DNA from 3 places in the Sporosarcina pasteurii genome. Region 1 is predicted to be linked to each of the others. Evidence: riboswitches for the same ligand, from Rfam matches in the RefSeq annotation. Region 1 holds a riboswitch; each other region holds the start of a gene.
The links. A riboswitch is a leader RNA that binds a small molecule or an ion and turns the genes downstream of it on or off. The one in region 1 is predicted to bind S-adenosylmethionine.

Region 1 (2,268 bases):
CGAAAATGGCGGTTTCTTACATGTATCAGGTGCAAAAGTGACATTCGATTCAGGAAAAGCCTCTGGTGAGCGGGTTGTTTCCGTAGCCTATAAAAATGTAGATGGTACTTATACGGAAGTTAGTGATCATGAGACTTATACCGTAGCGACAAATGCATTTACCGCGAAAGGCGGAGACGGATACACAGTTTTTGCAAAAGCATATGAAGCAGGTAGAGTAACGGATTTAGGCCAAAGTGATTGGGAAAACTTTGCCGAACATTTAAGTGTTTTAGGAAATATTACTCCAATGATTGAAGGGCGAATTATCGATTTGGCACAATAAGACGTATGGTGGGATAGGCGTAAACCCTGTCCCATTATATTATGTATACAAACAGCACAATTTGATTATCAAAGAACTTTCAGCGGATAGAGTATAAGAAGGTCCAGTTCAAAGCATTAGTACAAGGAGGATTATTCATGATAAATGATCAAGATTTAAAGCATTTACAACGTTGCATTGAACTAGCAAAAGTTGCTCTGGAGAAAGGTGACGAGCCATTTGGTTCAGTTCTAGTGTCAGCCAGCGGGGACGTGCTTGCGGAAGACCGTAACCGTGTTGGAGGTGGTGATCACACCCAACATCCGGAATTTGCTTTGGCGCGTTGGGCAGCCGAGAATATGACGTTGGAAGAAAGAGAGAAGGCGACAGTATATACTTCGGGTGAACATTGCCCTATGTGCGCTGCAGCCCACGGTTGGGTAGGTTTGGGGCGAATTGTTTATGTCAGTTCATCCGGGCAGCTGGTACAATGGTTGAGCGAAATGGGGATCAATGTATCGGAATCGCGCGTGCGTAATCTTCCAATCCGAGATGTACTGCGTGATATTACAGTAGAGGGCCCTGTTCTAGAACTCGCGGAGCAAGTTCGCGAACTCCACCGTCAATTTTATGCAGGGAAACATTAAGCATCTAGCAACGAGAAATGAATAGATGGATTGAAGTTAATATTGACTTTATTCTACCTTTTTCTACTTGTTTTGTTTTTTAGAACATGATATAGTAAGAACACTTAGTTTTTAAATAATTAAATACTTTCAATTCTTATCAAGAGAGATGGAGGGAATGGCCCTTAGAAGTCTCAGCAACCAGCCTTTTTAGGTATGGTGCTAATTCCAATAGGTATTTTCATAATACCTGGCAGATGAGAAGATTGTCTTTACGAATGGACCCTCTTCTTGTTTGAGGGTTCTTTTTATTTTGGAAAACGGTAGAGCCTGGTATTTAGAGCATTACCATTTAGATATAATTATGCTAAAAACATAATTTATATAAAAATATAAAATATCTAGGAGGATTCAACATCATGAAGAATAGTAAGAAGTGGTTAAGTGTTTTAATATTGTCGTTCACTATGATACTAGCAGCTTGCGCGGGCGGCGGTAGTGAAGCGGAGAACGATCAGCCAGGAGACGGGAAGATAGAAAAGGACCTTGTTGTCGCTGTTCATTCTGACGCGAGTACTTTAGATCCGGCTGGCTCGAATGATGTGCCGTCACATAACATTCAACAACCAATTTTTGAAGGGCTCATTAAACGTGACAGTGAGAATAAGTTAATTCCAGGTTTGGCGAAGGAATGGAAAGTGATTGACGATTTGACTTATGAGTTTATCTTGCAAGAAGGTGTAAGCTTTCATGATGGGGAAGCGTTTAATGCGGAAGCCGTGAAAATAAATGTAGAACGCCTTCTCGATCCAGAAGTTGCTTCATCAAAATATGATTATTTTGAAATGATTTCTGAAGTAGAAGTGGTAGATGAGTATATCGTTCGCATTAAGACAGAATATCCGTTTTCACCAATTTTGGCACATCTATCCCATAGTGGGGCCGCAATCATTAGCCCGAAAGCAATTGAAGCAGATTACGAGGCAATAAAGAATGGTCAAAAACCTGGTACAGCTATTTCAGAAAATCCAGTTGGAACCGGACATTTTAAGTTTGATAGTTGGACACCTGGCGAGGAAGTAAAACTTGTGAAAAATGAGAATTATTGGGGAGAAGAAGCACTTGTCGATACAGTAACTTTCAAAATTATCCCGGAAAGCGGAACCCGTAATGCAGACTTGGAGCGTGGATTCGTTCATATCGTAGATCCTGTGCAACCGAGCGAAGTTCCTCAATTAAATGATAGTGACTATGCAACAGTGGTACAAACCCCTTCAACAGGGCTTTCATTTATCGGATTTAATATGAGTAAAGCGCCATTTGATGATGTTTTGGTGC
Region 2 (2,268 bases), 230 kb from region 1:
TTTCGGGCGTCCCAAGCCAACTTAAAATATGTTCTGATAAGACATATCCGGCGATACCTAATGAAATTGACATCAATGTAAGCATGACGACAAAGGCATTTAAGTATCGTTTGAGTCCTTCTTCGCTTCCTTTCCCTTTTTGTTGGGATAAAATCGTCAAAGCGGCGTTGTTTAAACCGATGACAAAAGATAGGACGGTAAAAACAATTGTGCCTGAAATCGCCACAGCCCCCAGTGCATCCGCCCCGATTAAATTCCCAATCCATAAACTATCAATAAATTGATAAGAAATTTGGAGTAAATTTGTCAATATAATAGGTGCTGAAGAAATGAACAGCTGTTTAACAATATTCCCTTCCGTAAAGTCATGTTGTTTTGCCATGTCCTACTCCCCTCTTGTACCTCCCGACCGCTCTAATTCAAGCAATTGTTCTTTCATCGTCAAACCTGCACGAAAACCGCCTAGTTTACCATCTTTCGTCAACACCCGGTGACACGGAACGACGATTAAGACCGGGTTTGCACCAATGGCTCCCCCAACCGCACGAACCGCTTTTGGTTTTTGAAGGCGTTCAGCAACGTCCGTATACGAAATCGTGTCTCCATAAGGGATTGTTTGCAATACTTCCCATACACTTTGCTGAAAAGGTGTCCCATACAAATCAAGCTGACCTGTAAAAATTTGACCTTTTCCATCTATAGTAGCACGTAGTTCATTTACATAAGGCTCTATGACCTCCTGATTTTCTTCCATAAGCGCATTGCGAACACGCTTCGCCACCCAATTGGAGAGCTCTTCGAAAGGAGCATCCGGCGTTCCGATGTAACATAATCCTTTTTCTGTCGCAGCCATATACATGGACCATTCCGCAAGTTGCACCTCTAACCAATAAACCGTTTGTTTCATATGTACTCCCCCCCATTCCTATCCTCTAATTTATAATCATTTTACATGTTTAACAGAATCTCTGCTTGTTTAATTCATCAAGTCGTGATAGCATAAATATAAATCTGTATCTTCCAACAATTTAATATTTTCATTTCTTATCCAGAGAGACGGAGGGATTGGCCCGATGAAGTCTCAGCAACCAGCCAGATGGCATTGGTGCTAATTCCAAAAGGTGTGATCGCCTTGAAGATAAGAAGATTGACTTCGTGATGATTAGGAGCACTCTTCTTATAGAGTGCTCTTTTTTTATTATAGAAAGGGAGGATTATATTGAAAAACAATCAGTTAGCCACTCAACTTGTCCAATTAGGAAATCGCAGTGATGCTAAAACAGGTGCGGTGAGTGCCCCAATTTATTTATCGACAGCTTTTGAACATACGGGCATTGGAGAATCCACGGGTTATGATTATTCTCGAACGAAAAACCCTACGCGTGCCCTTTTGGAAGAAGGTATCGCCAATTTAGAAAGTGGTGATGCAGGGTTTGCCTGTAGCTCCGGTATGGCCGCCATTCAGCTCGTCCTTTCAATATTTCGTTCGGGCGATGAACTCATTGTACCTGAAGATATTTACGGCGGCACATACCGTTTACTCGATGATTACGCGGATTTTTATTCAATTCAAACGACCTATACTGATTTTGCTAGCGTTGCCCAGGTAGAAGCATGTATTACACCAAAAACAAAAGCGCTATTTATTGAAACGCCAACAAATCCACTCATGGAAACGATTGATATTCAAGCATACGCGGCACTTGCTGAAAAGTATGAGTTACTCCTTATCGTAGACAATACGTTTCTAACGCCATATTTCCAAAGACCAATTGAGCTTGGTGCTCATATTGTTTTACACAGTGCTACTAAATATATTGGCGGCCATAATGATGTACTCGCAGGACTCGTTGTTGCGAAAGGGGATGCACTTTGCCAGCAATTAGGCGAGAATCATAATACGATTGGCGCAGTTCTTTCTCCAACCGATGCCTGGCTAACGATTCGCGGACTAAAAACGCTCCACTTGAGAATGAAACAACATGATGAAAATGCGAAAGAAATTGTGGCTTATTTAAAAACAGAGCCACTCGTGAAAGATGTGTTATATGCGGGGCAAGGCGGGATGGTATCTTTTCGTCTTCAAAAAAGCGAGTGGGTCAATCCGTTTCTGCAAAATCTCAACCTCATTACTTTCGCTGAAAGTCTTGGTGGCGTTGAAAGTTTTATCACGTATCCTGCCACACAAACCCATATGAGCATGCCGGAAGAAGACCGATTACGTCGCGGGGTTTGTAATAAACTACTGCGCTTTTCTGTCGGTGTAGA
Region 3 (2,268 bases), 870 kb from region 1:
AGTGCAATTCAAGTGTTCTTTGCAACGATTGCTGGTGTTTGGGCATACCGTAAAAGTGGTTATATTAATATGCGCCTTATTCTCTATATGGGCGGCAGTATTTTAGTTGGTAGTTTTATCGGAGGATACGGTTCAAACCTCCTTTCTGAAGGAGCCATTAATTCCGTATATGGTGTGTTGGCGACAATTGCTGCGATTATGATGTTTATTCCTAAGAAGGATGTTGATCAGCATCCGGACGGCGAAATAACATTCAACAAATGGTTAGCTTCTTCATTAGCCTTTATAGTTGGGATTGGCGCGGGAATTGTTGGGGCAGCAGGCGCATTTATTCTAGTGCCAATAATGTTGGTCGTTTTAAAGATTCCAACGCGTATGACGATTGCTACTTCACTTGGCATCACATTTATTTCGTCGATTGGCTCAACGATTGGAAAAGTTGCAACAGGCCAAGTCTTATATGTACCGGCAGCAATTATGATCGTTGCGAGTATCATTGCTTCTCCATTAGGAGCGAAAGTTGGCCAAAAAATGAATACGAAGATTTTACAATGGATTCTTGCGATATTAATATTATCTACCGCAATTAAAATTTGGTTAGATTTTTAATTTAAAAAAACGCTTGACTTTTCTATCTAATCAGTCTTATACTGTTTAACAAGATGGAAATCAGAATCATTTAACTCTTATCAAGAGCGGCGGAGGGAATAGGCCCTACGATGCCCGGCAACCAGCAAGTGACCTACTTGCAAAGGTGCTAATTCCTACAGATTCGTGCAAACGGTCTGAGAGATGAGAGGAGGAATTAAGCGAAAGCGGAACCCTCTTCTTTATGAAGGGGGTTCTTTTTTATACATAAAATTCCCCCCATCGTCCATGCACTTCCATCAATAAAATTCTGGAGGTAATGAATCATGACAAACTATCAACCTGAAACACTACTATTACACGGTGGTCAAGAACCTGACCCAATCACAGGATCACGCGCATTGCCAATACATCGCACGACTTCTTTTGTTTTCAAAAATACAGAACACGCACAAAACTTATTCGGCTTAAAAGAAGCTGGCAATATTTATACACGTATTACAAACCCTACAGTTGATGCATTCGAACAGCGAGTTGCACAACTAGAAAAGGGAACTGCTGCAGTTGCACTATCTTCCGGAATGGCAGCAATTGCTTTTGCAATTATGAACATTGCAGAGGCTGGCGATGAGATTCTTGCAGCTGAAAATTTATATGGCGGAACGTACAATTTATTCGCAGTGACATTGCCCCGCTACGGTATCGATGTAAAATTTGTTGATGCAACAGACCCGGAAAACTTCCGCAAGGCAATTACAGACAAAACGAAAGCTATTTTTGCAGAGTCGATTGCGAATCCAAGTCTGCACGTTTTAGATATTGAAGCAGTTGCTGAAGTTGCACATGACAACGATATTCCGCTTCTCATTGACAGTACATTTTCAACGCCATACGGCAGCAATCCAATTGAATTTGGCGCAGACGTTGTTATTCATTCGGCAACAAAGTGGATTGGCGGCCATGGTACGTCAATCGGCGGTGTTGTAGTTGATGGCGGTAAGTTTGACTGGACAAAAGGGAAGTTCCCTGGATTTACGGAGCCAGACGAGACATATCATGGACTCCGTTACGGTATTGATGTACCTAATGCAGCATTTGCAACAAAGTTACGTGTTCAACTATTACGTGATTTCGGACCTTGCTTAAGCCCGGACAATGCATTTAATTTCTTACAAGGTTTAGAAACATTGCATTTACGCTATCCAAAACATTGTGAGAATGCACTTGAAATTGCAAAGTACCTACAAAGCCATCCATCTGTTGAATGGGTTACTTACAATGGACTGGAAGATCATCCGTCCTATGAAGCGAGCAAGAAATACTTGAAAAATGGTGTTGGCTCAATTGTAAACTTCGGTATTAAAGGCGGACGTGAAGCGGGACGTAAAGTCATTGATAATGTGAAAATTTGGTCTCACGTTGCAAACGTTGGAGATGCGAAGTCACTTATTATCCACCCGGCTTCGACAACCCACCAGCAGTTAGGTCCTGAGGATTTGAAAAAATCAGGCGTTTCTGAAGAGTTAATCCGTCTAGCTGTAGGTTTAGAGTCGACAGAAGATATTATTGCTGACCTTGCACAAGCAATTGAAAAAGCAGTGCCAGTGGGTGCAAAGTAAGGAAATGAGAAAACAGGAGATGAGGACTTTGGTAGAGACGGGAACTGTAAACATCGGGAGA

Region 2: it holds a riboswitch for S-adenosylmethionine, as region 1 does, so the genes downstream of both, AB1H92_RS13830 (methionine biosynthesis PLP-dependent protein) here and AB1H92_RS12670 (glutathione ABC transporter substrate-binding protein) in region 1, are expected to answer to the same signal.
Region 3: it holds a riboswitch for S-adenosylmethionine, as region 1 does, so the genes downstream of both, AB1H92_RS01045 (O-acetylhomoserine aminocarboxypropyltransferase/cysteine synthase family protein) here and AB1H92_RS12670 (glutathione ABC transporter substrate-binding protein) in region 1, are expected to answer to the same signal.

The regions. Positions count from the first base shown of each region.
Region 1 is NZ_CP160452.1:2,641,059-2,643,326, reverse strand. Features, by position in the region: gene AB1H92_RS12680 (bifunctional UDP-sugar hydrolase/5'-nucleotidase) at 1-325, shown strand, start outside; gene AB1H92_RS12675 (nucleoside deaminase) at 463-951, shown strand; SAM riboswitch class I at 1,085-1,194, shown strand; gene AB1H92_RS12670 (glutathione ABC transporter substrate-binding protein) at 1,350-2,268, shown strand, end outside.
Region 2 is NZ_CP160452.1:2,873,788-2,876,055, forward strand. Features, by position in the region: gene AB1H92_RS13820 (MATE family efflux transporter) at 1-382, opposite strand, end outside; gene AB1H92_RS13825 (methylated-DNA--[protein]-cysteine S-methyltransferase) at 386-907, opposite strand; SAM riboswitch class I at 1,042-1,145, shown strand; gene AB1H92_RS13830 (methionine biosynthesis PLP-dependent protein) at 1,220-2,268, shown strand, end outside.
Region 3 is NZ_CP160452.1:213,271-215,538, forward strand. Features, by position in the region: gene AB1H92_RS01040 (sulfite exporter TauE/SafE family protein) at 1-609, shown strand, start outside; SAM riboswitch class I at 684-799, shown strand; gene AB1H92_RS01045 (O-acetylhomoserine aminocarboxypropyltransferase/cysteine synthase family protein) at 915-2,207, shown strand; gene AB1H92_RS01050 (homoserine O-acetyltransferase) at 2,236-2,268, shown strand, end outside.